Microscilla marina ATCC 23134: one gene and its partners. Each later gene encodes a partner of the first gene's protein in a complex. Links are inferred from orthologs where the notes say so. Each region holds a gene or a part of one and is shown on either strand. Other genes may lie near its edges. The genes, in order: M23134_RS13735, scpB and smc.

The links.
Region 2: M23134_RS13735 (region 1) and scpB share a complex: the UniProt entries of both Bacillus subtilis proteins name them as parts of the cohesin-like complex. The link is inferred for Microscilla marina ATCC 23134 from one-to-one orthologs.
Region 3: the proteins of M23134_RS13735 (region 1) and smc are in contact, whole or in part, in a crystal structure (PDB 3ZGX), measured with the Bacillus subtilis proteins. The link is inferred for Microscilla marina ATCC 23134 from one-to-one orthologs.

Annotation. Positions count from the first base shown.
Region 1 is NZ_AAWS01000013.1:52,394-62,677, forward strand. The notes cover bases 4,143-6,875. They hold M23134_RS13735 (segregation and condensation protein A), read left to right. Parts: upstream 4,143-4,994; coding sequence 4,995-5,756; downstream 5,757-6,875. Other genes in these bases: dxs (1-deoxy-D-xylulose-5-phosphate synthase), read right to left, coding at 4,143-4,484; M23134_RS13740 (lysylphosphatidylglycerol synthase transmembrane domain-containing protein), read left to right, coding at 5,753-6,875. Also shown: M23134_RS13715 (alpha/beta fold hydrolase), read right to left, coding at 46-843; M23134_RS13720 (RidA family protein), read right to left, coding at 844-1,230; M23134_RS13725 (helix-turn-helix domain-containing protein), read right to left, coding at 1,334-1,756; M23134_RS42490 (hypothetical protein), read right to left, coding at 2,188-2,322; more of dxs, read right to left, coding at 2,562-4,142; more of M23134_RS13740, read left to right, coding at 6,876-6,877; M23134_RS13745 (ribonuclease H1 domain-containing protein), read left to right, coding at 6,901-7,524; M23134_RS38080 (hypothetical protein), read right to left, coding at 8,865-9,182; M23134_RS13760 (leucine-rich repeat domain-containing protein), read right to left, coding at 9,193-10,068; aat (leucyl/phenylalanyl-tRNA--protein transferase), read right to left, coding at 10,183-10,284. UniProt on the Bacillus subtilis protein: Participates in chromosomal partition during cell division. May act via the formation of a condensin-like complex containing Smc and ScpB that pull DNA away from mid-cell into both cell halves.
Region 2 is NZ_AAWS01000009.1:50,348-60,889, forward strand. Bases 2,777-5,767 are described here. They hold scpB (SMC-Scp complex subunit ScpB), read right to left. Parts: upstream 4,568-5,767; coding sequence 3,986-4,567; downstream 2,777-3,985. Other genes in these bases: M23134_RS09645 (pseudouridine synthase), read right to left, coding at 2,777-3,849; M23134_RS09655 (TraR/DksA family transcriptional regulator), read right to left, coding at 4,568-4,957; M23134_RS09660 (STAS domain-containing protein), read left to right, coding at 5,387-5,719. Also shown: M23134_RS09625 (hypothetical protein), read left to right, coding at 24-482; M23134_RS40470 (c-type cytochrome), read left to right, coding at 569-1,099; M23134_RS40475 (c-type cytochrome), read left to right, coding at 1,111-1,596; fabD (ACP S-malonyltransferase), read left to right, coding at 1,711-2,583; more of M23134_RS09645, read right to left, coding at 2,674-2,776; M23134_RS09665 (ATP-binding protein), read left to right, coding at 6,001-6,420; M23134_RS09670 (peptidylprolyl isomerase), read left to right, coding at 6,618-8,951; M23134_RS09675 (hypothetical protein), read left to right, coding at 8,957-9,889; M23134_RS09680 (peptidylprolyl isomerase), read left to right, coding at 9,905-10,542. UniProt on the Bacillus subtilis protein: Participates in chromosomal partition during cell division. May act via the formation of a condensin-like complex containing Smc and ScpA that pull DNA away from mid-cell into both cell halves.
Region 3 is NZ_AAWS01000003.1:184,726-196,380, reverse strand. Bases 3,317-7,420 are described here. They hold smc (chromosome segregation protein SMC), read right to left. Parts: upstream 7,120-7,420; coding sequence 3,517-7,119; downstream 3,317-3,516. Other genes in these bases: M23134_RS03395 (hypothetical protein), read right to left, coding at 7,338-7,420. Also shown: M23134_RS37475 (S8 family serine peptidase), read left to right, coding at 225-3,032; more of M23134_RS03395, read right to left, coding at 7,421-7,658; M23134_RS03390 (type 1 glutamine amidotransferase family protein), read right to left, coding at 7,855-8,445; peroxide stress protein YaaA, read left to right, coding at 8,644-9,405; M23134_RS03380 (metallophosphoesterase family protein), read right to left, coding at 9,670-10,428; M23134_RS03375 (ABC transporter ATP-binding protein), read left to right, coding at 10,719-11,655. UniProt on the Bacillus subtilis protein: Required for chromosome condensation and partitioning.

The DNA of each region.
Region 1 (10,284 bases):
CATAGAGAGGGCAGGGCTGGCAGGCTGGCAATGGTGAGTGATCTTCTATAAAACTTTACCTGTTTGGCAATAATGGACAAAGTGCTGGAGAATGGCACTGGTTTTTTGGGGGCGTTCCCAAGTGCCCATGTGTGCGGTGTGGTCTAGCAAGTGAATGTGGGCATCTTTTGGCAACACTATTTGGGGCAGGTATTGACTCATGGGAATGGCAGGGTCTTGCTTGCCAATGAGAAACAAGACCGGGCAAGAGAGTTGCTGTAACAACTCACTGCGATCGGGGCGTTCACGCATGGCAAGTGTGACCTCTATCAGCGATTTTTGGGGAGTGTGCAAGGCCATTGTTTTAGCTTCATTGATTGCTTCAGCGAGTTCGGGTAGCCTTTCGGCTAAAAACAAGGCTTGTACAAAGTGGTGGGCAAAGGGAGTAACCCCACGTTGGCGCACAATAGACACAATGCGGTTGCGTATTGCCTGGCGGGGTGCCGAATCGGGCAATGCACTGGAGTGAACCAGCCCTAAGCCCTCCAGCAAAGTAGGGTGTTGTGCCGCCATTGCCAGCGCCACATAGCCCCCCAACGAATGCCCCAACACAGTGCAGGTATGGACATTTAAACTTTGGAGCAATGCCAGTACCTGCGCCGCCAAGGTGTCCATCGTTACCACAGGGGGCAGCAGATGCGCACTTTGACCAAAACCACCCAAGTCTATATTTACTACCCGATACTGAGCCGTCAACACAGGCACAAGGTGTCGCCACATCGTACGGTTTTCGCAAAATCCATGCAACAACACCACTGTTTTTTGCCCTTTACCCTCGCTGTCATACGCCAGTAACCGATCCATTTAGTCAATATAAGCAGTGGCCTCTATCTCTACCAACAAGTCAGGGTTGATCAAAGCGCTCACTTCTACCATAGAAGTCGCCGGATTAATGGCGCCAAAAAACTCATTGTGTGCTTTGCCTATAGCTTCCCATTGGCTAATGTCGGTGACATACATGCGAGTACGCACCACATCTTTGAGCGTGGCTCCTGCTTGATTGAGCGCATCTTCTATTTTTTCAAGCACAAACCGGGTTTGCCGATAAGCATCGTCAATGCCTACAATACGGTTTTCGTCTTCTACTGCCGTAGTACCCGATACCTCTATCAGGTTGCCTATTTTTACAGCACGCGAATACCCTACTTGCTTTTCCCACATAGTACCAGAAGTAACATTTACTCTTGTCATTGTATTTGAGGTTTTGTTGAAAAAATATGAACCCATCCTGCCGCATACACCTGTGGCTTTACAACCCAGAAGCAAGCCCAGGACGAAATCTGTAGCTATAATTTTAGAACAGTGAGTTACTACTGTTGCTTTGTTCTTCTAGTCGTTGAATTTCTTTTTTTAGCAAAGCATTTTCGCTTTTTTGGCTTAAAATAGTTTCTTCTTTGGCTTTGAGTAATTCTTCGTAAAGTGCAATTTTTTCGTTTTTTAAATCCAGCTCAGATTTTGACAAAACCAATTTTTCCTTTTCGTTACTCTCTATCAACATATCGCCTTCGCCCATTAATAACCAGTAAGCGTTTACATTTTTAAACGTAGTCACAATTTTGTGCAACACCTCAAAACTAGGCTTGCTACCCCTGCCATCGATAATATTATGGATAATGGTAGGGCTTACTTCCAGCTTTACACTGAAAGAATTTTTATTCATGTTGAGCCTCTCAATGAGGTTTTTCAGCCTTTCGGCAAAGTCATTTTGATTAGCCATAACATCAGCATATTTTTTTCTAAAAATTTCAAAAGAGTAAATAAGTCTTTACAAATCAGTATATATCTGTATCATTTATACAAAAATGTAAAAAAAAGCCATTTTTTGAAATAATTTTCTCAACTAATGTATATAAAACTATCTTAAGGCTACTTAGTACGAGGGTAAAACGACTGTCATTCGATGATATGGACGAGCGCATAGTGGATAATTTGGGTAAAAGACAGTTTTTTTAAAACAATTGCTCCTACGCATATTAACAATTGATAGTATATGCGGGCTTGTTTAACGGTAGGAGCAGTGGCAACAAAACACAAATAGTAAATAAAAGCCCCTTACAAAAAATCGCATAAAAAAAGGCACTCTTTGATAAGAGCGCCTTTTTTTCCATGGGTTTGTTCAATCAATACTGTCTGTTGATTGTTTTCAACTTATTTTTCGTCGTTCAATCGTTTTTCTATTTCCTTCATAAAGTTACGTCTTAAAGCAACTTTTCTTTCTATCGACGTGCTTAAATTTTTTATTCGGGCAGAGTAAGTACCATCTTTTTCTTCAATCATTTTCATTATATTCTCTGATGTTTTAAATAATAGCGTATTGCAAAATATTACAATATAATGAGGGCAAAGCTAGATTATTTTTTTGTTAAAATCAACGAGAAATGAAACCTAAAAATGATTACTTCGTAGAGGTATTTTTTAATAACTTTGATTGTTTTATTGAAGGAGTTAGTTGCAATGAAAAAGCCCTGAAAAACAGGATTTTCAGGGCTTAATATTTGGTGATTTATTACTTTGTTAAAATCTTACTTAAAAACTACTTCTGCTATTTCGCGAACAGATTGTGCGATGCCTTTAGCGTCAAAACCACACTCTGTCTGTAGTTCAAGTTGAGAGCCATGTTCTACAATACGGTCAGGAATCCCCAGACGTTTTACTTTGGCAGTGTAGCCGTGTTCTACCATAAACTCTAGTACAGCCGAACCAAAGCCCCCTTGTAAGCAACCATCCTCTACGGTGACTACCTTGTCAAACTTCTGGAAAATCTCGTGCAACATTGCCTCATCCAAGGGCTTTACAAAACGCATATCGTAGTGCCCTATGTTGAGACCTTCTTCGGCCAGAGTTTCGCAAGCCTCAGTAGCATAGTTGCCTATATGCCCTATAGTCAATATAGCGGCGTCACTGCCATCGCGTAGTTTACGCCCTTGACCAATGGTTATTTTCTCTAGGGGAGTTCTCCATTCTGGCATTACCCCTTGACCACGAGGATAACGAATGGTAAAAGCTTTGCCTTCTTCTTTAAACTCATCAAGCGAAGCAGTATACATTAGGTTGCGCAACTCTTGTTCGTTCATAGGCGCCGATACAATCATATTGGGGATCAATCGCATATAAGCTATGTCATACGCCCCGTGGTGAGTAGGTCCATCGGCTCCGGCAAAACCAGCCCGATCTAAACAGAAAATTACGGGTAAGCCTTGAATACATACATCGTGAATGACCTGGTCAAAGGCACGCTGCATAAACGTAGAGTAAATATTGCAAAATACAGTAGATCCCTGAGTAGCCATACCTGCTGACACAGTAACGGCGTGTTGTTCGGCTATGCCCACATCAATGGCACGATCAGGCATGGCTTCCATCATAATGTTAAGCGACGAGCCCGAAGGCATGGCGGGAGTAATGCCCATTATTTTGGGGTTTTCCTGGGCAAGTTCCAGTATTGTGTGTCCAAATACTTGTTGGTATTTGGGAGGTTGTGGAGCGGTAGGCACCGATTTGTGTATTTCTCCAGTCACCTTGTCGAACAAACCGGGCGCGTGCCATTTGGTTTGGTTTTTTTCGGCATGAGCAAACCCTTTTCCTTTCACTGTAACACAATGAAGAAGTTTAGGTCCTGGTATATTTTTTAGGTCATTGAGTACGTGGGTCAAGTGGTTGATGTCGTGACCATCTACCGGACCAAAATAACGCAAATTCAATGACTCAAATAAGTTGCTTTGTTTTAATACTGACCCTTTTACTGCACCCTCTACTTTAGAGGCAAGCTCTTGAAAGCGGCCAAAACGATTGAATTTGCCCAACATTTTCCAAACCTCATCGCGTAGTTTGTTGTAAGTTCTAGAGGTTGTAATATCGGTCAGATAATCTTTGAGTGCTCCTACGTTTGGATCAATAGACATGCAGTTGTCGTTCAAAATAATCAACAAATTGCTGTCTGATACCCCCGCGTGGTTCATTCCTTCAAAAGCAAGTCCCCCAGTCATGGCACCATCTCCAATAATGGCGACGTGTTGACGGTGGTTTTCTCCTTTTTGCTTAGAAGCAAGCGCCATTCCTAAGGCTGCCGATATAGAAGTAGACGAATGTCCTACCCCAAAAGTATCGTATTTGCTCTCTTTGCGCTTAGGAAAACCCGAAAGTCCTCCATATTTGCGGTTGGAGTGAAAGTTTTCGCGTCTTTCTGTCAAAATTTTGTGACCATAAGCCTGATGCCCTACATCCCACACCAACTGGTCGTCTGGCGTGTTAAATACATAATGTAGTGCCACTGTAAGCTCTACTACACCCAAACTTGCTCCAAAATGTCCTCCGTGAATCGAAACAGTATCGATAATAAATTGTCTCAACTCAGTGCATACATCAAATAACTGCTCTGGCGAAAGCTGACGTAAGTCTTCTGGGTTGTTGATCTGCTTTAGTAACTTACCCGGCTCTATTAACATAATAAAATTTTGATTTATGTCGGTTAAACAAAATATGATTAATAACAATCAATGACTATGCAATGTTTTGACACCGATTGTTTTTATTTTTTAGGCCACCATTTTCACTCAAGATCATAGTCTTGCTACAGGTACACAATCTTGGTTTAACTTACCTGTGGTTAATTTAGTTTTGCAAAAATTATGAGTGAATAAACAAATGATATTGTGTATGGTGTTAGTAATATCAAATATGGTTTTGCTACCATACTTACGTCTGAGTGTCAAACTTTGGATTTGCAATATATCTAAAATAAGCTATATTGATGCACAAATGTTTGTTTTATGGTTAATTTTAACCGTTTTTAACTAAGAGCTCGCCTTGAGTGTAAATCTTTATATGAAAAATCAGGGTTTTTGTTTTCTAAGGCATTAGAGGTAAAGTATGGCAAATCCGAACTCGTATTTGGGGGAGGTTTTGTCGCCCAGAAGATAATCTAAGGTGAGTTCCTGTATTAAACTTTCTTTAAAGTGGGTTTTGAGATCAAGTTACCGTTATTTGAAGGACCATTCGATTTGCTGCTTTTCTTTATAGAGCGACAGGAAGTTGATATTTATGATATTCCTATTTCTACAATTACGCAGGATTTTCTGGACTATATGCATCAAATGGAGCAGATGAATATAGAACTTGCCAGTGAGTTTATAGTAGTAGCAGCCACGCTGATGCGTATCAAAGCCAAAATGCTGTTGCCACGCGACGAAGAAAGTGATGAGGATGACGACCCACGCCAAGAGCTGGTGGATTTTCTGCTAGAGTATAAAAAGTATAAGTCGGTGCTCAAAGAGTTTGAAGCCCTGGAAGACCGACAACTCATGCGCGAAAAACGGGGCAACGTGATAGTAGAAATAGAGAGAGTGGCGGGAACGTATGAGGTGGATATAGAAATGCATCGGCTCGACTTGTATAAATTGCTACAGGTATACGAAAAAGCAATGACACGTTATGAGAGCCGTATAGAGCACGTAGTACACAAGGTGGTACCTTATCCTTATACAGTGGCACAGCAAAAAACGATGCTGATAAGTTTGCTTGAGCAAAAGCCCAAACTGGAGTTTAACGAAATTGTACTTTCTTATAAAACCAAGATTGCAGTAATATTCAATTTTTTGGCTATACTCGAATTATTACAAAATGGTTTGGTATCTTTGCACATCGAACCAGGTTACAATAATTTCTGGATTGAGAAAAAAGCCAGTGAACAACAAGTAACAGAGACGATTAGCTCATGAGTGAAATTAGCACAAAAGATAAAAGTAAGGTTCTGAAGAGTCTGAACCCATCTAAAATATTTATACCTATAGCCATTAGTCTTGCCATTACCGGATACCTTTTTTACAAAGATGCAGGGCAAATTCCTTGGGGTAAATTGCAAGAAGCCAGCATCTTATGGATTATACTTGCTGTACTTACGCTTGTAGTACGCGATGCTTTGTATATCTATCGTATTCGTTATATTACCCACAAGAACCTCTCTTGGACAAGCAGTTTTTATTCTATCATGTTATGGGAGTTTTCGTCGGCAGTAAGCCCTTCAGCAGTAGGAGGCACCGCCCTGGCAACCATTGTGCTGATGAAAGAAGGCTTAAGCTTTGGTAAGTCTATGGCGTATGTAATGACTACTGCCATACTCGATAACATGTTTTTTTTGGTGGCAGGTGCCATAGTAATGCTTTTGTACTATTCGGGGATGTATGACCCAGCCAATTTGTTTGTGGCCATTAGTGGAGCTGGTATGACCATGGACTGGGAGTATGTACGCTATATGTTTTTTATAAGTTATGCGCTCATTGGTGGCTATACCTTGTTTATGACGTATGGTTTGTTTATCAACCCACACATTGTCAAGTGGGTATTTGTAAAAGTAACTGGCATCAAGTGGTTGCGTCGTTTTCAGCCAATGGCCGAAAAACAAGGCAACGAAATGGTATTGGCATCTAAAGCCATCCGAGGCACTAACTTTACCTATTGGGCAAGAGCCATAGGTACTACCTGCCTGATCTGGTCGGCACGCTACCTCATTGTTAACTGCCTCATTGCAGCATTTGTAGTGCTTACCCCAGCCATGCATGGCTTTGTATTTTCGCGGCATGTAGTATTGTGGGTAGTATTGCTGGTAGGCATCACCCCAGGGGCTGCTGGGTTTGCCGAGCTTGCCTTCAAGGCATTTTTCCAGCAATTTGCTGGTGCTTTTGTGCTCATTGCGGCACTTATTTGGCGTATTGCCACTTTTTACCCTTACTTATTATTTGGAGCTATTTTCTTGCCTCGCTGGGTCAAAAGGGTGTTTTTTAAAGACAAAGAACCAGAAAGCGACAAGGCTACCGAGCAACCAATCAACAAGAGTGAGTAGGTGTAACTTTTAGATCGCTAACTATGGCAAAAAACAAGAAGAAATTTTATGTAGTGTGGCAAGGGCGCAAAGCAGGAGTGTTTGACAACTGGAAAGATTGCGAAGCACAAGTAAAAGGTTTTGACGGCGCACGTTATAAATCTTTTTTGAGTAAAACCGAAGCCGAAGCTGCTTTTAAACAAAGTAGTGGGGCATTTGTGGGCAAAAAGAACACCACTGCGGCTAAATCGGCCGTAGGTAAGCCCTTGCTGGAAAGCCTTTCGGTAGATGCTGCCTGTAGTGGCAACCCAGGCGAGCTCGAATACCAAGGGGTACATACCCGCACAAAAGAGCTGTTGTTTCACATGGGCCCTTTTCCGTTGGGTACGGTAAATATTGGTGAGTTTTTGGCCATTGTGCACGGCTTGGCTTTGCTCAAAAAACACAATAGCCCGGTGCCTATGTATACCGACTCGAAAACAGCAATGGCTTGGGTGCGCAACAAAAAAATAAAAACGACCCTTGAGCGCACGGCAAAAACCGAAGAACTGTTTCAGCTGGTAGATCGTGCCCTTGTATGGCTAGAGAACAACACTTATACTACCAAAATTATTAAGTGGGAAACCAAGGTTTGGGGCGAAATACCTGCCGATTTTGGGAGGAAGTAGCTGCTAAAGCTTCAAGGTGTAAGCAACAAGTGATTAGCCTAGAGTTGATGGCTCGCAGCGTTAATCAGGGTTTTAGGAACTAAATTCCAAGTGTTAGGTACACCACTTGCTGTGTCAAGCCTTCCCGCAGGGCGACTTGACACTATGAATAAATAGAAGACTTCCCTGTATTAAGATTTTCAAGTCTCCTTCGGAAGGGTTTTAACAACCGACCCCGATTCCAGCACCTGAGGGCGTTTTTCAGTATTCTGAAAAACGAGCGTAGAGGGTTGTTCTGAATGAAGCACTCTTTTGGTTGCTTGTGAAGACACAAGCAACGGCGTAAGAGCAGCGTCAAAACCCATTCAAATGCCTTTTGTAGGGGCAATCCTTTATGGTTGCCCTAGTGTAGTAAATTTCATCGCTTGGTGCCCCTTAGTATTTTGAGAGGTTTTGCTACTCAAGTAAATTTGGAGACTTCCATTCATCCAAGCCTTCTGCGGAAGGCTTTTAACAACCGACCCTGATTCCAGCACCTGAGGGCGTTTTTCAGTATTCCGAAAAACGAGAAGGTTGTTCTGCGATTATTAATGAAGCACTTTTGGTTGCTTGTGAAGACACAAGCAACGGCGTAAGAGCAGCGTCAAAACCCATTCAAATGCCTTTTGTAGAGGCAATCCTTTATGGTTGCCCTAGTGTAGTAAATTTCATCGCTTGGTGCCCCTTAGTATTTTGAGAGGTTTTGCTACTCAAGTAAATTTGGAGACTTCCATTCATCCAAGCCTTCTGCGGAAGGCTTTTAACAACCGACCCTGATTCCAGCACCTGAGGGCGTTTTTCAGTATTCTGAAAAACGAGCGTAGAGGGTTGTTCTGAATGAAGCACTCTTTTGGTTGCTTGTGAAGACACAAGCAACGGCGTAAGAGCAGCGTCAAAACCCATTCAAATGCCTTTTGTAGGGGCAATCCTTTATGGTTGCCCTAGTGTAGTAAATTTCATCGCTTGGTGCCCCTTAGTATTTTGAGAGGTTTTGCTACCCAAGTAAGTTTGGAGACTTCCATTCATCCAAGCCTTCTGCGGAAGGCTTTTAACAACCGACCCTGATTCCAGCACCTGAGGGCATTTTTCAGTATTCTGAAAAACGAGCGTAGAGGGTTGTTCTGAATGAAGCACTGTCTTTTGGTTGCTTGTGAAGACACAAGCAACGGCGTAAGACACCCTATAAAAATAAGTAGTTTATGAATTTGTTAGTTTGTCTATGTAGGGGGTAGCCAGAGACTAAAAACTTTGTCCCGTCGCCTCTATAATAGCTTAAGTATTTGAGGTTGGTCACTCAACATTGACCCTTCATTGCCTATAACCTATTTCTTCTTCTTCTCTAATTTGTGTATTCTTCCCTCTAATAACCTGTTTTGAGCTTCACACTGTTGTTGAGCCATTTTAGCTTTTTGGGCGGCTATCAATGCCTCTTGCCTTGCTCTTTCGGCTATTTGTAGTCGTTTTAGGGCGTTTAGCTCGGCAGCCTTAGCCAGCTCAGCCATTTTTTTTGCCCTTAGCGTTTGTTTTTCTGCTATTTCGCGCGCTTTGTCTGCTTCGGCTTTTTGTTTAGCCAATTGTTTTTGGTTGCAGCTGCCCAGCATTGCCAGCGCAAACATGCTTGATAAGATTAGTTTTTTCATTGGTAATAAATTAAGCCACTACCCTACAGTGAGGGTGTTTATCTTTAAATTTTTCTACTGCCTTGAATGGTATATTTTTACAATAAGGCATGTTGATCATTTTTAGTTGTTGCAAGTTTGCCAGTGCCTCTAAACTTGTAACAGGAGTACCCCAAAAAAATATTTTTTGCAAACCCTTCAGTTCCTGTAAAGGACTCAAGTCAGAAGTAGGAGTTACCCCGCACTTAAGCACCTCTAGTTTTTGCAACTTTTTAAGTGGAACCAGCGAGTCTATATCGGTAAACGAAAAGTTGATTTGCTTGAGCCTGGTCAGGTTTTTTATGGGCGACAAACTCTTAACACGAGTGTTTACCATCCACAAAAACTGAAGTTGGGTAAGGAACTGCAAAGGAGTGAGGTCTTTGACAAGGGTATCAGAGCAAAGCAACATTTGTAGTTCGTGCAGGGTGCTTACTGGTGCCAGGTCTGACACAAGGGTACGCGAGCAGTCGAGGCTACGTAGTTTGGGCAGGGTCATTAATGGCGACAGCGAGGTAATTTTGGTATTATGGCAAAGCAGCGTTTTGAGGTGAGGCAATGCTGTAAGCGGTGCCAATGAGGTAATCTTGCTGTTGTGGCAGATAATCTCTTCGAGCGATACTAATACACGGAAAAATTTGCCGTTGATACGGACTTTGGCAGGGTCAAACTCTTCTTTGAAAAACACACGATAGATTTTTTCAGGAGCGTAATAATAGTTTTCGCGCGAGGCGGCCAAACCTATAATTTTGCTCTCCGATAACCTTGTTTTAAATATGTAATTAATCAAAAAAACCTTTTGCCACTCCTGATCCAAATCATCCCACCATTGTTGTATTTTTTCAAAATCTAGTTCTTGGGTTGTCATTTTTGTTACTATATGGGGTGGTTGCCTACTGCATAATGTCTGGAGTATGTTGTTAAATATGTTTTGTGTAAATTACAAATGTAATAAAAATCCTTTGATACGATCTTTTTAAGTCTAACTATTATCTTTTAAAGAAGCAAGCAACGTTTGCCAGTTGCCTTGGTGGGTAGGGTTTTGTAAGTGCTGCTTAAGTTGAGCCATGTACTCATCGCGGGG
Region 2 (10,542 bases), on another replicon or contig:
GTACCGCTTTTAAAGTACTTTATATGTGTAACTTAGACTTAGCCATCGAAGCCAATTTAAAAAAACTTCAACAACAGTTAGCTGCCTTGATTCAGTTTTATGAGCAAGATTTAGATTACCAACAAATGGTTTATGAGTTTTGGAATGCTAAAGATATCTTGGGGCATCTTACTTTTTGGCATGAAAGCTTTGCCCGAAATATTGCAGACTTGGGTGAGGGTAGAAAACCTAACCCCCTCAAAGGTAAGCTTTCAGAAGTAAACAAGCAAAGTGTCGAGACAACGGCTTCGAGCCCAATAGAAGCTTTGATTGATAGACTCAAAAAAGCACAGACAATCATTGAACAATATATTTATAATACAGCGATTGGCATTATTCCTTACAAGAAAGGTTCAAGAGGGTACTCAAGGCAAGAACATTTGGAAATTGTAGTAGCTCATATCAAAAGGCATTTAAAAGATTTGAATAAAAGGTATTCTTAATTTTGGGGTAAGAAAATAGGAGAACCCCATGTTTGATAAACCCAGCATTGGTTTAGATAAACTAGCCAAGGTAAAAGATTAAACTTATGGTACCATTCACGCAAAAGATTGTCCGCTTATTTAACCTTCTTATAATAACGATCTTGGCTTTATTATGTGCTTTAATCATACTCATATTTAAGGTGCAAACTGAGCCTTTGCCAGGTTGTGCTACACAAGACAAACTAGCAACATATCCTCCCAATTGTATACCTACTCCTACTTTTACAAATAGCGAACAAGCATTGTTTACTCAGGGAAAAGTTTTGTTTAATAACAACTGTGAACCCTGCCATAACCCCGGAGCTGTTGTAATAGTAGGCCCTGGTTTAAAAGGTATACTAGATAGGCGTTCAATAGACTGGCTTGCTTCTTGGGTACAAAACTCGCAAAAAGTAATTGCCAGTGGCGATCTTTATGCGGTAAAACTATATAACAAATATGGTAAAACTACCATGCAAAGTTTTGGTCTCACGACTAGCGAAATCAAAGCAGTTTTATTTTATGTAGGCAACTATGGTAGTAAGGAAGTAGTATGTATAGATTCGTTGTCTACATCGGAAAATACAAGAGATTAAAACTAAATCGTATGATCCCATTTATCGAAAAACTCTCCCAAATTTTTACCCTGATAGCCCTTTCAGTGGCGGGTTTAATAGTGACCTTAGTTAATGTAGATGTAAAAGAAACAGCACCAAGCAGGGGGTGTGGAACGGTGTCAGAGTATAGTTACCAAGATACTGTGCAGCTTTCAGGAACTGTTAGTGTAGGCAAAACCTTGTTTTATAATAACTGTATGCAATGCCATAGTGCTGGCGCTGATGTAATAGTAGGTCCTGGCTTAAAAGGTATACTAGATAGGCGTTCAATAGACTGGCTCATTCCTTGGGTACAAAACTCGCAAAAAGTAATTGCCAGTGGCGATCCTTATGCGATAAAACTGTATAACAAATATGGTAAAACCACCATGCAAAGCTTTGATCTCACAGCTGATGAAATCAAAGCAATTTTTGCGTATGTACAAAGCTACAAGCAAGCAGTCTATTACTTGTCTGAAGTAGTAGTGTGTCAATAGTGGTTAATGAACCGTTTGATCTCACCAAAGAAAAATCTCCAAAAATCTCCAAAATACAATGCTGACATATAACTTTGTGTTGTTAAAATGATCACTTACCAAAAAACGAAAGAAATGAAAGCATACGTTTTTCCGGGACAGGGTGCCCAATTTGTAGGAATGGGAAAAGACCTGTACGAAGGATCAGAAAAAGGGAAAGAATTGTTTGAGAAAGCCAACGAAATATTAGGTTTCCGCATTACTGATATTATGTTTGAAGGAACTGAGGAGGAGCTTAAACAAACCAAAGTTACCCAGCCTGCCATCTTTTTACATTCAGTAATTTTGGCACTTACCTCAGATGATTTTGCCCCCGATATGGTGGCTGGTCACTCTTTGGGAGAGTTTTCAGCTTTGGTAGCCAACAAGACATTAGCTTTCGAGGATGCGCTTAAGCTGGTATCACAGCGTGCTTTGGCTATGCAAAAAGCTTGTGAGGCAAACCCATCTACGATGGCAGCAGTGCTGGGGTTAGAGGATGAGGTGGTAGAAAAAGTGTGCGAAGCTATCAATGAGGTAGTAGTAGCAGCTAACTATAACTGCCCAGGTCAACTGGTGATTTCGGGGAGCAATGCGGGAGTAGAACAAGCCATGGAAAAACTGAAAGAAGCAGGAGCCAAGCGTGTATTGCCTTTGGCAGTAGGGGGAGCGTTCCACTCGCCTTTGATGGAACCCGCTCGTGAAGAATTGGCCAAAGCTATAGAAGAAACCAATTTTAGTGAGCCTATATGCCCTGTATATCAAAATGTAAATGCTGCCCCAGCAAACGATGTGGCAACCATTAAGGCTAATTTGATTGCTCAACTAACGTCACCAGTTCGTTGGACTCAAACCGTGAAAAATATGATTATCGATGGTGCTACTTCTTTCACCGAAGTAGGTCCAGGCAAAGTACTGCAAGGTTTGGTAAAAAAGGTAGAGCGTAAAATGGAAGTGGCACAACTATAATTTATCAGAAAAAATACAAAAAATGGGCAGTCGATAAGTATCAACTGCCCATTTTTATTGTCTTTTATTTGCCCAATGATGGGCAAGTAGTTAAGCAAAATACTTCAAGCGAATTACTTCTTTTTCGCTCAGGTATCTCCAATCACCACGGTCAATATTTTTCTTGTTCAAACCTGCATACATGGTACGGTCAAGTTTGACTACTTCATAGTCCAAGTGGTTAAAAATACGGCGTACAATGCGATTTCGTCCAATGTGAATTTCTACACCAACCAATGTTCTTTCAGGGTTGAGTATCGCTATTTCATCTACAGCAGCGTAGCCATCTTCCAGAATTACCCCTTCAGCAATTGAGTCCAAGTCTTCATCTTTCAATGGTTTATCCAGTTCTACCTGATATACCTTCTTAACATCGTGTGAAGGGTGTGATAACTTTTTAGCTACTTCACCATCATTGGTAAACAGCAGTAAACCAGTTGTGTTACGGTCTAGACGTCCTACAGGATAGATTCGCTCATCACAAGAGTTTTTAATCAAATCCATCACGGTCTTTCTATCTTGCGGGTCATTGGTGGTAGTAATAAAGTCTTTAGGTTTATTGAGCAATACATACACAAACTTTTCACGCTTCAATAACCGCTTGCCATACTTTACAGTGTCAGTAGGGCTTACCTGAAATCCCATTTCGGTAATTACCTTGCCGTTTACACTGATCATTCCCATCTCTATGAGCTTGTCTGCTTCACGGCGAGAACAAACTCCTGAGTTAGAAATAAATCGGTTGAGGCGCATTTTTTCTGGTTCATTATGTCTTTGAGTACGTTCTTTGCCACGGTTACCTTCACGGTCTTGGTGTTTATTCGCCTTACTTCCAGGTTTTTGCAGGTCATAATTAGGAGGGCCAGACTGTTTTCTGTCCGAATTGCGTTTTTGGAAAGGTTGTTTAAACTTGTTGGGTCTTCGGTGGTCTTTTGGCCCATTTTTTCTATCAGCACCATTATCTCTATCTCTGTCTCGGTTTCTACTATCTTTATTATTAAACTTAGCGTCTTTATTGAATTTAGGCTTTCGGGAAGTATTGTTTGATTTGAATTTAGGGTTGGGGTTATCTTCTTGGTTTCTGTTTCTTCGGTTATCTGGTTTTCTGTCCCTTTTATCTTTTTTGCTAAAAAAAACCTTCTTTTTATCTATATTTTTGTGTTTAGACTGACCATTGCTGTTTTTTCCTGAGGTATTTCTTACCTCATCGTTTCTTTTCTTATTCATTGTTTATGCAATCTATGTATATGTTAAAATTATATATTGAAAATGTTGAAAGCCCTTGCTGAAATCCTGATTTATGTGTGTTTTTTGAATCAACCTTTAATTAAAAAACACGGGCTACTCAACGGGCAGCTTTGGCTTACGAGCCTTCTGCCGGAATATTCTCATTGGCTTGTGGAGCTTTACTTTCATCCACCTTCAAGTCTTTGGGTAATGGTAAATCACTCAGGCTATTGATGCCAAAATATTCCATAAACTTTTTGCTTGTTCCATAAAGAATGGGGCGACCTGCGGTCTCTGCTTTTCCTTTGATTGCGACCAGTTCTTTTTCTAAAAGTTTCTGAATGGTATAGTCGCAACTCACTCCTCTTATTTGTTCTAACTGCCCCTTGGTAATAGGTTGTTTGTATGCAATGATTGCCAGTGTTTCTAATGCTGCTTTTGATAATCTTTTTTTTGAGTTTTGTTTTAATAAAACAGCAATACTTGGTTGAAACTCAGGTTTAGTTAAGAATTGGTAACCCTCTGACATTTGACAAATTTGAAAAGCAAAGTTACCATCTTCATATTTTTCAGTAAGTACTTCAATCGTCTGCAATACCTCCTCTTCGGGTATTACAGTATCAAACAGTTCTGAAAGGCAACTTTGCAATTCATCTATACTAATAGGTTCAGAGGCACAAAAAATAAGTGCCTCTACGTGATTTTGTAAAAGTCTCAATTATTTTTGTCTTGATAATTTAGCCTCAATAGAGTGCTGAGTATGAGGTACTGCTCTCAACCTTGCTTTTTGAATAAGTTTCCCTGTATCTATACATACGCCATAAGTACCATTTTTAATTCTAATGGCAGCACGTTCGAGCTGTTGAATAAACTTTTGTAAGCGGGCAGCCATCTGATTGAGGTTTTCTCGCTCAGCGGTTCCAGCGCCATCTTCCAGCAGTTTTGAGTTGCCAATAGTATTGTCTATTCCTTCATCATTTCTTTTGCTCAAAGATTCTTTGATATAATCAAGTTCTTTTCTTGCCTCAGTTAATTTTTTCTGGATTAATTCATCAAATTCACGTAGTTCCTCCTCAGAGTATCTCGTCTTTTCCTCCTTGTTTTCCATATATTTTAGGTTTATGTATATATTGATATATTGGTATAAAATTTAACGTTAAAAGGTTTCGTAAGTTATAATTTATGTTGGGTAAACAGTAGAAACAAACCAGATAAATATTCAAAAAAGGTGTTGTAAATGCTTAAAAGCACATTGTTTCCTACGCAAATATTATAAGTTTTACAAAAGTACGCAGAAACCAAATAAAAGAAAAAATATTTTTTATCCACAAAGTACTACTTAACAATTATTTAGTATTAAATACGGGGTAGGTTGTTGGGTGTTTTTGCCATTCAGCCACTTTAGGTTTGAGTACTCCTGAAGGGTTCTTATGGGCTTTGGAGCGCATTATTTTGGGAAACAAATATAGATTCTATAAATTTGTTCAGTATATGATTACATATATAAACTAACTTCTTTTACACACGTAAACCTAAGATGCAAATAAAAACAATAAACGAAGAGCAATTTCATATCATTGAAATTTATGGCGATGTAGACGCATCATCTTCCATTACCTTAGACAAATCCATAGAAGAAGCAATAACTAATGGCAAAAAGAATATTTTGGTAGATTGTGCCAACCTCAATTATATATCATCTGCCGGTTTGGGAGTGTTTATGTCTCACATAGAAGAGTTCAAAGAAAAAGAAATATTCTTTACACTTTTTGGGCTTAGTTCAAAAGTTAAAAATGTATTTGAGATATTAGGTTTAGATCAGTTATTGCAAATAGTTGACTCTAAACAAGAGGCTAAAGATATAAAATAGACTATATGTAAAACCGATGTTGTTGTTCTTTAAGTAATCCTACAAAAATAATCTATTTCTGGTGCATAACTTCTGATTGGGGGACTTCTTCAAAAAACCGAGGCTACAGCTGCGCTGTGCCGAGCTCTGCGAAGCTAATAATTCCATAGCTAAAGGTTAAGCAAATATTTTGCATTGTTCACTCACGAGGTGTTTTGTTCTCCTGAAGCACTTTATTTTACAGATTCTTAAGCAAACACTCTGGTGTTGTTAATTGTTGCATTTTCATAACCCTTGGTAAAATGGTTCATTACTATAAAGTAAATTGTGTAAGAGATAATTTACGGCTTATAAGAGAGTTTGTCACAGTAGTACTGCGCAATTTATCTTTGTCAGAAATAGAGGTGAATCAATTAGTATTGGCTGTTGATGAAATTTGTTCCAACCTTATTATTTACTCACATAACTGTAATCCTGATTATTTTTTAGAGATTAATATAGAAGATCAAGCAGGTAAAATCTTGTTTGAGATTATAGATCAGGATGCTAATTTTTTTGATATTTCAGAATACCAAGAACCCAAAATTTCAAATATTATCAAAGAAAGGCGTAAAGGTGGGGTAGGGCTTATGTTAGTAAATCGAATTATGGATACAGTAGAAGTGTCAGTAGAAGACCACCAAAATATATGGCGCATGACCAAAAAAATAGCCAAGAAATAACTTAATTACTCCATCAAACCATTCTTTTCGCTTTTATTTTCACCAAGTTTTGCCCTTCATTTTGTTTCAAAACTTAACTTTGACACTCTATTCAATTGTTAAACTATTTATTACCTGTTGGTTTCGAGTCTTTTTTCGCAAAAAATCCGTAAAATTGTGATGATTTTTGCCAACATACCAAAAGCTAATATTTCATTATGTTTAAAAATAGTGTTTGTACCAAAGCAGGATTGTATGTTTTAGGTTTGTGTGTAGCTTTGGTGAGCTGTACAACTACAAAGAAAACAACAAGTAGTAAGTCGAAAGTAATTGCCACCCTGGGAGCTAATCCTATTTATCTATCCGATTTTAAATATACCTACGAGAAAAGCCTCAAAAACAAGGACAGTGCTTATACACGCAGTAGTGTATCCAGTTATCTTGACTTATATATTAAGTTTAAACTTAAAATTTTGGCAGCTCAAAAAAAAGGGATAGATACTACCGATGCTTTTAACAATGAACTGAGTACCTATAAAGAGCAACTTGCCAAGCCTTACCTTACTGATAAAGCCAAAGTAGAGGAGTTGGTAAGAGAAGCCTATGATCGTTTAAAAGAAGAGGTAAGAGTCTCTCATATTTTGGTAAAAGTAGATAAGGAAGCCGAGCCACAAGATACCGTCGTTGCTTACAACAAAATTTTGGAGTTGCGTAAAACCGTGCTCAATGGCAAAAGCTTTGAACAAGTAGCAAGCACTCACTCACAAAGCCCCTCTGCCAAACAAGGTGGTAATATAGGTTATTTTACTGCATTACAGATGGTCTACCCATTTGAGAATGCTTCTTATCAAACACAGGTGGGGTCTATTTCAGATTTATTGCGTACCAAATTTGGTTACCATTTTCTAAAAGTAACCGACAGGCGTAAAGCCAGTGGCAAGATCCAAACTGCCCATATTATGATTATGCAACCTGCCAAAGCCAATGCTAAAGACTCTATTGAGGCCAAGCGTAAAATTGATAAAATTTATGAAAGACTCAAAGCCGGAGAAGACTGGGACAAATTGTGTCGTCAATTTTCTGAAGATCAACCTTCTAAGAACAAAGGAGGTGTGCTGCCAGAGTTTGGGGTGGGTGAGGCAATTCCTGAGTTTGAGCAAGCTTCTTTTCAATTAAAGGAAGTAGGCGATTTTTCAAAGCCTGTGTATACTCCATACAGTGGTTGGCATATCATCAAATTGATGAAAAAGCGGACCTTGGATACATTTACCGAAGTGGAGCCATTTATCAGGCAAAAAGTTGCCAAAGACTCTCGCCTTAAGGTAACTCATCGGTCATTTATCGCCAAACTAAAAAAAATCAACAACTTTAGGTTGAACCCTAAAGTCGCTAACAAGGCTATAGCTAAGGCTGGTACTACATTACTCAAGGGTGTTTGGAAGTATAGTCCTACCCACAATGGTTTGAAAGAAGGGCTTATATCGTTTGAAGATAAAGTATTGAAAATTAAGAAAACCTATACTGTCAAAGATTTTTTTGACTATGTAGTGTTAAAACAGGTTCCTAAAAGTAATATTGCGACCCCTACACATTATATGCGTTTGTTACTGGACAACTATGTAGATTATAGTGCACTGGATTTTGAGCGTAATAACTTGAATGCAAAATACAAGGATTACCGAATGTTAGTAAAAGAGTATAAAGAGGGAATGATGTTGTTTCAGATGATGAACGACAAAGTGTGGAACAAGGCTATTATGGATACTGCTGGGGCAAGAAAGTTTTTTGAAGCAAATCGTGAAAAATATCGTTGGGGTAAGCGAGCTAATGCTACCATATACAGCGTAGCCAATGCTCAGATAATGACTCAATTAAAAACGCGTTTGGTTCAACCCAGTTATCTTGTGAGTAAAGTAAAAGTAAATAATGTATATTTTGACAAAGAGCAAAAAGTGTTAGATCAAAATGCTCAGCGTACCTTGTTGTCAGTGGCAAATCTCCTGAAGAAAAACCGTCATTATAAGCTGGAACTTTCGGGTCATATTGACCCAGCTGAACCGGTTGGTTTATCATCTCAACGTTTGCAAAATACTTTGGACTTTTTACTGAGACAGCGAATCGGTGTTGACCGTATTACTACTAAAGATTATAAAAACTCGAAGCCGGTGTCTATCAAAGACCGACGACGAAACCGAAGAATTGAATTTGCTTTTTATTCATCTCAAAAGAAAGATTTAGTCAATGAATTAAATCTTACCAACCCGTTAAATGTAAAAGTTAACCAAGGGGTATACGAAAAAGGCGAAAACGATTTTGTAGATAAAATTGCCTGGGAGAAAGGGAAAACAGAGTTACAAGATAAAGATCGCTTGGTACTAGTAGTCATTGAGGATGTGTTACAACCTCGTTTGAAAACTTATAAAGAAACTCGCGGAAAGGTTATTGCTAATTATCAAACTTACCTTGAAAAAGAATGGCTGGAGAGTCTCAAGAAAGAATACCCAGTGCAGGTAAATCAAGAAGTGATAGATCAATTGGTAAGTAAAAAATAAGAGGAATGAAAACAATATTTTGGGACTTGGTTTGTAGTGTCAATAGTAGGAGCGTATTCCTTTTCTTGTTGACCTCGGTTTGCTTATCTGCATGTAGCCTTTGGCAGGGCGATAGTGGTGCTGGAAGTGGGAAAACTGGGAAGTCAAAAAAAATTGCTCAAGTGGGGGCCTCTATACTATATGCTGACGACCTTCAGGGGGTGATACACCCTGGAATGCTTGCTAAGGACAGCGCCAGGCTAGCGAGAGAATATATTGATGCTTGGGTTAAACGTGAAGTAGTGTTAGAGGAAGCCCGTAATCAGAAAAAAATAGACAAAGACGAAATAAAACAAAAGGTAAAAAAATTTAAAGATAACTTGTTGAGGTATGTGCTTGAAGAGCGACATGTAAATAATAACCTTGATACTTTAGTGAAAGATAGTGAGGTGAAGGCTTATTATGAAGCCAATAAAGGGAACTTTGTACTCAAACAGCATATTATCAAAGGTATACTAATTAAAATTCCTTTGGCGAGCACTGGCAGGGATTCTTCGTCAAGTTTAAAAGTAGGTAAACTACTAATGAGTACAAATGCCAATCGAAAAAAAACTCTTAGAGATTTTTGTGTAAAATCAGCTGAGTTTTATCATATAGAAGATAGTACTTGGGTAGGGTTTGATGACCTTATCAATAATACACCATTTAATGGAGTAAATGATAAAGCCGCCTTACTAAAGCAAAGTAAGTTTCAGTATTCACGCAAACAAGATAAAAAGTATGTGTATTATCTTAAAGTGCGTGATTTTAAATTAGTCAATCAAGAGACTCCTTATGAGTTTGCCAAACCACACATTGTTGAATTAATTTTGCAGAAAAGAAAGGTTGAGTTGATTCAAAAAATGGAAGAAGACATCCTTAAAAAGGCACGAAAGTCTAAAAAAATTAAAATTTATTAAATGCAGCAAAATATCATGCAAAAGTTGATTTTTAAATCGTACATAAAAGTCTTGTTACTATGCCTTGCCATAGGTTTCTCTTCTATGAGTATGGCACAGGGTGGTGGACAGCTTGTCGATAAAATTATAGCGAAAGTAAATAATAACATTATACTAGAGTCAGATTTACAGCAAAGGTATCTTGAGATCATTTCCCAAAGTCAGACAACAGCCCCTGAAAAAGACTTGAAGTGTAAAATTTTGGAAGAAATGATCATTCAAAAGCTTCTGGTAGCCAAGGCTGAGATTGATTCAGTCATTGTAAGTGACATAGAGGTAAACTTGCAGCTTGATAGAAGAATTGATTATATGCTGAAGAGTGTAGGGGGAGAAAAGCAACAGTTGGAAAAACTCTATGGTAAAACAATGGATCAAATTAAAGAAGATATCCGTGATATTTTGAAAGAACAAATGACGGTATCAAAGATGAATGGAGAGATTACCTCTACCGTGAAAATTACCCCAAAGGAGGTAAGGCAATATTTTGATTCAATTCCTAAAGATAGTCTACCTTACTTTTCGGACGAAGTAGAGGTAGGGCATATTGTGAAAATACCGGAGCCTACCAAAGAGCAAAAACAGAAAATCAGACAAAAACTCGAAAAAATCAGAGG
Region 3 (11,655 bases), on another replicon or contig:
CAATAAACTTGTTATATTTTATTTGCCAACTATAGCATTTTTAAGAATAAAGTTCTAAACCTATTATAATGTATACCTGTACTAAACACCTTACATATACCAGCTAATCATTTGTTAAGTACTCAAATTTGCTGCCTCTTTATTGCCCACCTACATTAGTTCCAGAAGTTATTACCAACCTAAAAACTTCTAAAATTAATCACATTAAATAAATATTATTGTTTATGTTAAATCTAAGAAAACAGATGACCTGGCTTTTTTTATTGCTGGGATTATCTATCACGTCTGCCGTGTCTGTTCAAGGTCAACAACGTTATGACAAACGTACAACTCAACAGCTTAATAGGCTTAGCCAAACTTTCTCCCAAGAATACCAACGAGAAAGGAAGATAGTTTACCAAAAAGCCAAACGGCTAAATATACCTATTAGGCTTGTATCTAATGGTCGTTTTATGGAGCTACAAGGGTTTTCTCAATTTGGTACACCTATATACAATATTACCACCAATGACATTGCTACGCAATCTATTTCTACAGATAGACTACATAACGAATTAGAATTAACTGGAGCTGGCTTAACCCTGGGAATCTGGGATGGTGGTGCAGTAAAAGTAACCCACCAAGAGTTTGCAGTGAATGGCCTTAGCCGAGTAACTCAAGAAGATGGCGGAGTAGGTAATCTGATAGGGCGTTCACACGCAACCCATGTGGCAGGCACTCTGGTGGCCTCTGGAGTACAGCCCAGAGCGAAAGGAGTAGCTCCTATGGCACGCTTAAATGCTTATGACTGGACCAACGATCTGGCAGAAATGACAGCTGAAGCAGCCAGAGGTTTATTGCTATCGAATCATTCCTATGGCTGGGTCCATGGCTGGTCATATAATGGTCGCGAAAGAAGATGGCAATGGTACGGAGCACCACAGATCAGTGAAGTAGAAGATTATAACTTTGGTTTTTATACTGATAAGGCTCAAGCTCTTGATAGGATAGCAGCAGGTGCACCTAACTATTTGATTTGCTGGGCAGCAGGAAATGATCGCAATGAAGGTACACGTAATGTTCAAAGAACAGGTCATATCAATGTTAATGGGAGGTGGGTGTTTTCTCGACAACGCCGCAATGTAGATGGTAATAATGGATACGACTGTATAGGCTCGCAAGGTACAGCTAAAAATGTATTAACTGTGGGGGCAGTAAACGATGTGGCAGGAGGCTATAAAACATCTGCTGACGTAGTACAAACAAGTTTTAGCAGTTGGGGTCCTACCGATGATGGTCGCATCAAGCCTGACCTTGTGGCCAATGGGATGGCAGTATATTCTTCTAATGTAACTGCACGTGATATAAACAATGAATACATTAACAAGAGCGGTACTTCTATGGCTACACCTACCGTAACCGGATCATTGGGATTGTTACAACGCTATTACCACCAACGCAACAACAACACTTATATGCGTTCGGCTACGTTAAAGGCTTTGGCAATTCACACTACAGATGAAGCTGGTCCAGCCAATGGACCAGATTACCAGAATGGTTGGGGATTAATGAACGCCAAAAAGGCTGCTGACGTGATTACCAATCGCAATATATCTGCCTTGATTCAAGAGCAAACTTTGAATAATAACGGACGCTACACTACTAATGTCAATGCTGTAGGAGGCGAACCTTTATCAGCTACAATTGTATGGACTGACGTTCCAGGTACGCCAGTAGCTCCAGCGCTTGATCCAGCTAATCGCATGCTGGTAAACGACTTGGATATTCTCATTACGCACCGAAATGAGGCAGGGGTAGTGACTACTCATCTTCCATGGATACTTGACCCGGCTAATCCAGCAAATGCAGCCACCCGAGGAGATAATAGTCGCGACAATGTAGAAAAAATCTTTATCGCTAATCCAGTAGCAGGTACCTATACTATTACAGTTACTCACAAAGGTGCCTTACACAATAACGCGAACCAAGCTTTTTCTATGATTGTAACAGGGATAAGAGTAGAAGCGATTAGTCAAGCCTGTGGAGTACCTGTGAGAGCTCGAGCAACCAATATAGCTGATACTACAGCCAAGTTAGTTTGGGGTCAGGTAAATGGCGCAGCTTCTTACGATGTACGCTACCATGTACAAGGGTCTGACGTTTGGACTCAAATAAACAGCATAGAGGATACTACAGTTAATTTACCCAGATTGATATCCAACAATACCTATGAATTTCAAGTAAGGAGCCGTTGTGAAGGCGGTATAAGCAATTATGCTGAAACAGTAAGTTTTACCACAACAAGCCTCCCAGAGGGGTATTGTGCTGTTAAAGGGACCACTCCTGATGAATACATCAATCGGGTACAATTTGGAGCTATTGATAATACTTCTGGAAACAATGATGGTTATAAAAAGTTTTCCAGACAAATAACCACCACTTTACGCAAAGGAATTACTACCAGAATTACAATTACTCCTAGCTGGACCAACCGTTCCTATCAAGAGGGCTATCGCGTATGGATAGATTTGAATCGAGATGGAGACTTTAATGATCCAGGTGAAGCACTATTTTCACAAGATCCTACCATCAATACTCCAGTTACGGGAGAAATTACCATTCCAGCAACTGCCGCTACTGGAAAAACGATTATGAGGGTAGCCATGCGTTATAACCAAGTACCCCTTGCCTGTGGTGAATTCCTGTATGGAGAGGTAGAAGATTACGAAGTAAATATTATAGAAGCAGCCAATAACAATGCAGCAGCAGCATCTATCAGACAAGAGGTTCAGCCACTAACGGAAGATATCAGAATATCTCCCAACCCTGCCAGCACTCAAGTAACTGTACAAGTAAAGGCTAACACAAAAGCATCTTTTGTATTGATGAATAGCAATGGAATAGCTTTACAGACAAAATCAGTGGAGGCAAAAGCTAAGAGCAAAAGTATTAGTCATACCTTTGACGTAAGCCAGTACCAACCAGGGATGTACTTGTTGGTAGTTCAGGTGAATGGTAGTCAACAGGTTAAAAGGGTAATTGTGCTTAGGTAAACAGTTAGGTTTAAATAGTTTATAGACCAGTTTTAACTAATGGATAGCTTTCTCAATAGTACATTGCCCACGTTATATAAAGTTTTGCAAGTGAAATCAGTGGGCAAAGTAGAGTAACTATTCATTTACAGATAATTTTTCAAGAAAGGTTTGTACTTGATAATTTGAGTAGTTAAAATAAATTTCAGAGAGAGCCTGTCAACAAAGGAAACTTAGGTTGGCAGGTTCTTTTTTCTTCTAGAATGAGAGGCAAGTAAAATGATTGTATTAGCTTCATTGACCGAGTGATACAGTAGCTTACTTCCTTTGCTACATTGCTCAAAAGCAAGGTCTGATACATAAAACGGCGAAGTATTTTAGGCATTAGTTGAAAGCTATAAGTCGGGCTTACACCAATCATACCCCCCTTAGAAGGCTTACCCCCACTCTGCGAAGCCAAACAAGCTCTAAACGAGTAAAAAGCAAGACAGCTGGAGTGATTTTACTAATCCAACCCACGCAAATCTACCGGTACAACAGTAGAAACCCCTTGCTCGCGCATGGTCACTCCATACATTAGGTCGGTGCTTGCCATCGTGCGCTTGTTGTGGGTAACAATGATAAACTGAGAGTCTTTGGAAAAGGTCTTGATGATTTGGTTAAATTTCTCGGTATTGGCGTCATCCAGTGGGGCGTCTACCTCATCGAAAATACAAAAAGGCGCTGGCTTGAGCAAGTACAACGCAAACAACAACGACGTGGCAGTCAACGTTTTTTCTCCTCCTGACAATTGGTTGATCGTCAGTGGGCGCTTACCTTTAGGCTTGGCAATAATGTCTATTTTTGACTCTAGGGGGTTTTCGGGGTCAGTTAAAATCAAGTCAGCCGTGTCTTCTTCCGAAAACAAAGAACGAAACACCGTCAAAAAGTTAGACCTGATTTTGTCAAATGCCTCCATAAAAGCATTTTTAGCGTATTCTTCGGTTTCGGCAATGGTTTGCAACAACGACTCTTTGGACTTGAGCAAATCTTCTTTTTGCTCTACAATAAAATCGCGTCTTTCTTTAGACTCCTGGTACTGGTCCATTGCCATAGGGTTAATGGTACCAATTTTTTCAAGCTTGCGCTTAATCGTTTCTACCTCAGCCTGTAGCTCTACTTCGCTCAGCTGTTCTCCTTCTTTTTCTTCTTGGGGTTCATCTTCGTCAGTAGCCAACATCAACTGGTCTATATCTACCTGAAACTCTGCCGAAAGGCGTTCGCTTATACTGGTAAGATTAATTTTGGTTTCGTGAATTTTATTCTGCAACTCGTTCAAAATCACACTTAACGACTCTTTGCGACGCTGCAATTCGCGTAACTCTTTGTCTAGGTCATTGACCAACTTGCGAATGTCATAGTATTCTTTTTCGGCAGCTTTTACCTCTTCGCTATAGGGCGCTGTTTTTTCCTGAAGCTCTTCAATCAATGCATCTTGCGACTCCTGGCTGTCTAACAACTGCCCCGCTTCTACCTCTACTTGTACCAACTCCTGACGGTATTTTACCAGACGGTTCTCTAGGGTACTCAAGGTTTGTTGTTTATAACCAATCTCTTGGTCAATGGTGGCAAGTTTGTTTTGTTGTTGATGAAAAGCAATGTTTTGCTGGTTATAACGCGACGACTTAAGTTGCAAGCCCTCGTTTTCGGTAAGCAATTGCTCCTTGAGATTTTCTACCTCATAAGTGAGGTCTTCCAACACCGTTTTTTGATGATTGGTTTGAGGCAATAGTTCCCCTATTTCTTCCTGAAGGAGTGCCACCTTTTCGGTAATTTCTTCTTGAGCCTGCCTGTTTTTCTCTAGCAAGTTGGTCAACTGCTCGCGCTTGGTACGCAGCGAAATCACCATTCCTTCGCTGTGGTTTGTTTCTTTTTGGCTCTCTTTGATGGCGTTTCTAAAAGTTTGGTCTTGCTTGCGCTGCTGCAGGTCATTTTGCTGAAAAGAGAGCTGCGCGCCAATGTCTTCTACTTCTTGCTGCAGCGATTCTATCTCTAAAGCCAGCTTTTCAAGGTTTTTGACTCGCCCAATGCGCTTGCCCTCAAAAGCTCCCACCGACCCACCTGCCGCCGCAGGATGGCGCCTTACTACTTCTCCATTTAACGATACCAGATTTGCATTCAGGGTAACATCATTCAATACCGCAGGCAATGGTTGATCAGTCGTGGGCAAAAGCACCTCGTTCTCTACAATCCATACATTGGCTAATAAGTGCTCAAACAAAGGACGAAAACGGGTGTCAAACTCTGCAATGTCCAAGGCACCCACCGCATTTGTCAAACTGGTGGGCTGTGTTGCTTTTGTAGCTTGGGGCAACAGATGATCAAGTATAAAAAAGTTGGCTTTTCCTTTTTCGCTTTCGCTTAACAACCTGATTGCCTCATAAGCTTCCACCGCATTTTGTACAATGTAATAGTTAAGAAATGGCTCTAGGTAATTTTCTATAGCTACCAGGTACCGAGGGTCATGGGTAGTGATAATGTCAGATAACAAATAAGGCGTATCGTTGGTCCATTGGGCGCTGTTTTTTTTCAAAAACTTCAACGCCTCCGGAAACCCTTCCATGTTGTCAATCAACGACTTGGTAAGCTTGTACTCGTTTTGTTTGGCATCCAGTGCTCGGTTTTTGGCTGATAACTTCACCCGAATACCCTCTACATTTTCTTCCAATGTGCTCACTTCTGCCCGTCGTTGCTCTTCTTTTTGTTGCCAGTTGGCAAGGCGCTGCCTTACTTCTGCCAAATCTTTTTCTATTTGAGTCAACTCCAGTTCATAGCGCTGCAGCTCTTCATTTTGCTGGCTATCGGCATTGGCTACTTTTTCAAGCGCTTGCTTTGCCGATGAAAGTTGACTTTGCTTAATTTCATAATCTTTATTCAGTTGAAAGGCCTCTTGCTCCTTCTGCTTAAAGAAGGCTTCTTTGTTCGTGGCAAGTTGTTGCACTTCAGCAGTTTTTTCTTTTTGCTCATCCAGGCCTTCCTTGTAGTTTTGCAGCTCCATTTCGAGCTCTTGCCACATTTTTTCGGCAGAACCCCGCTGGGCTTCCAACTGTAGCAAACTTTGGTACACTGTATCTTTGTTTTCGGTATCCTGGGCAATCTGGTCTTTGAGCGTGGTTGTTTTTTCGGTGGAGAAACTTAACCTTTCATCTTTCAGTTTTTTCTCGTTTTCGAGGTGGCGCAACTGCCCCAAATGGTTATTAAGCTTTTTTTGTTTTGCCGAATAGTGTTGTTCATATTCGAGTACTTCTTGCTTTTTTTGCTCCAAAGTATGCTCTTTGGTAGCCAAAGCTCGTTGAATTTCGTCTTTTTTGGTCGTCTCGGTTTCCAGTTTGTCATTCAGCAACAAAAAAGCATCTCTTTCTCGCTTGATGCGTGTAGAAGCATACGAAATACTGGCTTTTTTGTATTGTTCTTTGAGCCTAAAAAAACGCTCAGCTTGTTTGGCTTGTCGCTCCAGCGAATTAAGATTTTTCTCTATTTCTGCCAACAAGTCATTTACCCGATGAAGGTCTTTGTCTACCCCGTCCAAACGGCTCAGGGCTTGTTTTTTACGGTTTTTATACTTCGATACCCCTGCTGCTTTTTCAAACAAACTACGACGGGCATTTTCTTTATCGTTGAGTATTTCGTCTACCTTCTTTAGCTCTATAATGGCATAACTATCAGAACCAATTCCAGTATCTAAAAACAAATCCTGAATATCTTTCAAACGACAAGGTACAAAGTTGATCATGTACTCACTGTCGCCACTGCGGTGATAACGGCGGGTAATGGTTACTTGCGAATATTCAGGAGGCAAAATATGTTTGTTGTTGTCAAAGGTAAGCGAAACCTCCGCAGTACGTCCTTGTCCACGGGCACGGGTACCATTAAAAATCACATTGCTCATTTTATCTGAGCGCAGGTTTTTGGTGCGTTGCTCCCCCAATACCCAGCGAATGGCATCTACCACATTAGACTTACCACAACCGTTGGGACCTACGATTCCGGTCACCCCCGTGGTAAAGTCTATATGAACTTTATCGCCAAAACTCTTGAACCCCTTTATTTCCAGTTTTTTTAATAACATTGCTATTATTCCGCCTTGTAAGTGCCTTTTTGCTTTTTTAGAGAACAGCAAATATAAAGATTAATTCGTTTTTTTGATGAGATGTTTTTAAGAGCTTGTTTAAAATTTCTTGTTTGGGGTAATTTTTTTTGGTAAAAATAATTGAAATAAGGCAAAACAAAAACCTGACACACGCATCTGTACCAGGTTTGGAGACATACACAATCAAGTAATGTTTGTCAAATACCTATCGAAGCCAGTGCTTCGGCAATCAAGTCTACTCCCAGAGGGTGTTCAAAACCCAACCTTTGCGCCTCTAAAAAATCTTGCCTGGCTTGCTCCAGGTTGCCTAATTCTTTTTGTGTACTCCCCCTCATATAAAGCATATAAGTCAAATCGGCCTTAGAAAGGTTATCTCGTTGGGTTAACACTTGGTCGTAGTACTGAATGGCTTGCTTGAATTGTCCTTCATCGTACATTTGTTCAGCAGTGTTCATTAATTTGATCATCATTTGCTGATATGCCTGAGCAGTTTGAACGCTATTGTCTTTTTTGTCCATCCTAATTATTATTTTTTATCAAAAATTTAATCACATATTACTGGCAATAGTTTATGGATGAAGTTGAAGAAGATTGGTTAATTATTGAAGTAATGGGTTATATATGGTAGTACTTGTTTGACTCAAAGCGACGGACATTTTTGTATTTTTAATTCAACTTTCAGATAAAAACTCAACCTGTTTCCATCACCTTACTTTACTCCTGCCAGACACCATTTTTAAATAATTGATACCACTGCTCAGTCTCAACATCGCTATACAAGTTCAGTTTTTTAAATACCTCTCTTGCAAACTCAATGGGGGCTATGCCATTAGCAGTTACAATGTTTTGGTCAGCTACCGCCAAAGTATTCAGATAGTTTTTTTCACCCAAATATTGTGGAGCAACTCCCTTGAGGTATTGTAAGTCATTGCTGGTATGCTGCAATCTATCTAAAAATCCTTTTTGCCCCAAATAAGCCGATGCCGCACAAATGGCAGCAATGGTTTTGCCTTGTTCAAAAAGCAGCCTGACTAATTGATCCAGCACGTTGTTCTCCCCCTTTTCCCAGGCAGTGCCCCCGGGCAAAATTAAAAGATCAACCTCGTTTGTATTCATTTGCTCAAGCGCAATATCAGGAACTACCTTCATCCCTCCCATCGAATGTACAGTTTGCCCCTGGGCTGAAAAGTACAAGAGTTCACAGGCTTTGCTTTTATTGATTTCCGGGGTAAGATAGGCAATTTCCCAGTCAGAAAATCCATCAAACAGAAACACGTATGCTCTTTTTTTTACAGGCTGATTCATTTTGTTTTTTTTCTAAAATTATTGCTGTCTATCACCTGCAATATAGTGGAGTTTGGATTAAAAACATAAGCTGGCATTAGCAGTCAAACAATTTGGGTTACATAGAGTTTACCAATCTGCTGATTGATAAGAAATATAAAGCTTTATTTTTTTTGTCAATGGGCTACTCTATTTTTGAAAAAAAGTAATAAAACCTGTATGAAAATAGTTGTATCTCCTGCCAAATCATTGGATTTTGAAACGGCACTGCCCACCCAAAAATACACCCAGGCGGCTTTTTTGGCTCAAGCCAAAAAACTGAACACTGTACTCAAGAAAAAATCGCCGGCTAAGCTCACTGAACTAATGGGCATCAGCGAAAACCTGGCGCAACTCAACTGGCAACGCAACCAAGACTGGGCACTCCCGTTTGCCTCTGAAAACGCCCGTCAAGCCGTGTATGCGTTCAACGGTGATGTGTATACAGGCTTAGACGCATATACTATTCCCGAAGAAAAACTGGCGGCACTAGAAGATAAACTCAGAATACTATCGGGGCTTTATGGCATACTTAAACCATTGGATTTGATGCAGCCCTACAGACTGGAAATGGGTACCAAACTTAAAGTCGGCAGTAAAGCCAACCTGTACGAGTTTTGGAAAAAGTCAATCACCAAACAACTCAACAATGAACTAAGCAAAGGAGAACTATTTGTAAACCTTGCCAGTAATGAATATTTTAAGGCAATAGACAAAAAAGCACTCAAAGTACCTATAGTTACGCCACAGTTTAAAGACTGGAAAAATGATCAACTCAAAACGATTAGCTTTTTTGCCAAAAAAGCCAGAGGAATGATGGTGCGTTACATTGTAGACACAGATGCAGAAACCATCGAAGATTTGAAAGGGTTCAATTACGATGGTTATGGCTTTAGCGAACAACATAGCACCAAATCAAATGAATTGGTTTTTGTGAGGTAATTTTAGCCTGTTTTAAAATACCTCAGGTCAGTACTGCAGGTGAGTTCAGGGTAAAAAACTATTTTTTCACCAGGGCAAATAGTCGCCTTTGCAGTTATTTAAGGTCGCTTTTACTCAAAACTTTGTATTTAAGCTTTCAGATGCAAAGTTTTTTAGAAAACTTGAAAACATTTTTCATCAACCAAAAGTTACCGATTTGTGCTTATCCTAAATGGTGAGTCCCGGTGGTTATCTTGATTATAACTTCCCGGGGCTTATTTTTTGTTAAGCCATGTCTTCTAATCGCTCTTGTATCAACACCTCAAAAGTATCAAGATTGAGCGCACACAACCTGCCTAAATCATTATCCGAAAACTTGCCCCTAGAAGCTCCCCCAAACACACAGCCATTGTCTATGGGCAGCACCAATGCCTTGCTTTTAGCTTTGGACACAATGTCTTCAATGCTATTGGGGGTATGCCCATGTACTATACGTTTGGGTTGGTCTAGCATAGCCAATATTTGCAAATCTGACAATCTGGGCGGAAACTGTCTGATCCAAAGCATTGCCTCCCATTCCTCGAAAGGCTCCTCCTCACCAAAATCAAACCCAGCGTGCACCAAATAAAAACCTTCAGTGTCTATATAATAAGGTAAACCTTTGATAAAGTCGAGGTAACGCAAATTCATCTCGCCCATTTCGTTGAGCAAGTCAGGGGTTTTCTTAAACTTGGTCATTACTACTTTAAGCCGTTCTTTGTCATGCATTTCGTAGTCATTCAGCAAGGTTTGTTCGTGATTGCCCCGCAAGGCATATACTGGGTATCCCTTGGCTTGCAAAGCCATAATAAAATCCATTACTCCGGCACTGGCAGGTCCCCGATCTATATAATCACCCAAAAAAAACAACTGATCTTCGGGTTGCAGTTTGATATGTTGCCACACCAACGCTTCTAGGGTTTGCAAACACCCATGTACATCACTTATAGCAAACCTACGCCCATAAGGTGGCGCAGGTATTTTCAAAAACTTTGGATCTTCCATACAGTTATCACATTATTTTTATACAATATTTTTTCATTCCTCCACAAATTAACCCACAGAGTAGTAAGTTTGTCCCTCTTTAATAACGTGGTCAAGATGAGTTCCCAGATAGACTCAAAACTGGCTGAAACGCTTTTTGTGGGAGTGGTGGTACTCTTGCCAGGAAAAGCAACGAGAAGTAGTGCAGAGAGCTACAAAACAAAGCGCAAACACTACGAAGCTAATTTATTATAAACCAGACAGTTATTACAGAGTATCACTTATATATTACAGGCAATTGATAAGGCATTATGTCAGACATTATCTTACACACAGATCAGCTTAGTAAAACATTTGTCCAAAGTACGGCTGCTGCTGTTCACCAGGTTTCACTACAGGTAACCCAAGGCGAAGTACTGGCGCTGACCGGACCCAGTGGCGCGGGTAAAACTACCCTATTGAGGCTATTGGCAGGTTTGATGTTGCCAGACCAAGGTACAGTCTATTATAAAGATGAGTTGGTCAATGAGTATGCCGAAGAGTTGGTGCCTGGACACCCTGATATACACTTGGTTTTTCAGGATTTTAAGCTTTTTCCCAACCATACTGTTGCCGAGAATATCAATTACCAACTAAGGTATTATGACCAGGCTACCCAACAACAAAGAACAGAAGAGCTTCTCCAGATTTTTCATTTGCAAGCTTTCGCCAAAAAATACCCCAGAGAACTATCGGGTGGTCAACAACAGAGAGTTGCTTTGGCAAAAGCACTGTCTGCCGAACCAGAAATATTACTTTTAGATGAACCTTTTAGCCAAATAGACGGCATTCTAAAACAAGAAATAAAACAAGCACTCAAGCAGTTGGTCAACCGTTACAATACCACCCTTGTTTTTGTCACGCACGATACCCAAGATGCCTTGTCGTTTACCGATAAAGTAGCCCTGATACAAGGTGGGCAATTGATACAAACCGCTTCTCCCGAAGACATGTACCACAAACCGACCAACCAGTTTGTCGCTCGCTTTTTCGGGCTTTGCAATGTGTTCAACAGCCAATTGTTGCCCAAAGGCTTCATCAAAAACAATGACGCAGACCAAACAGTCTGTATTCGCCCAGAACAATTGAAAGTAACCAAAGCCAAAAAAGCACACCTCAGTGGTCAAGTAATTCAACAACAATTCATGGGAAATCATTATTTGCTTCAGGTACAAAGCAACGATGGACTGAGCCTGTGGGTGTATTCGC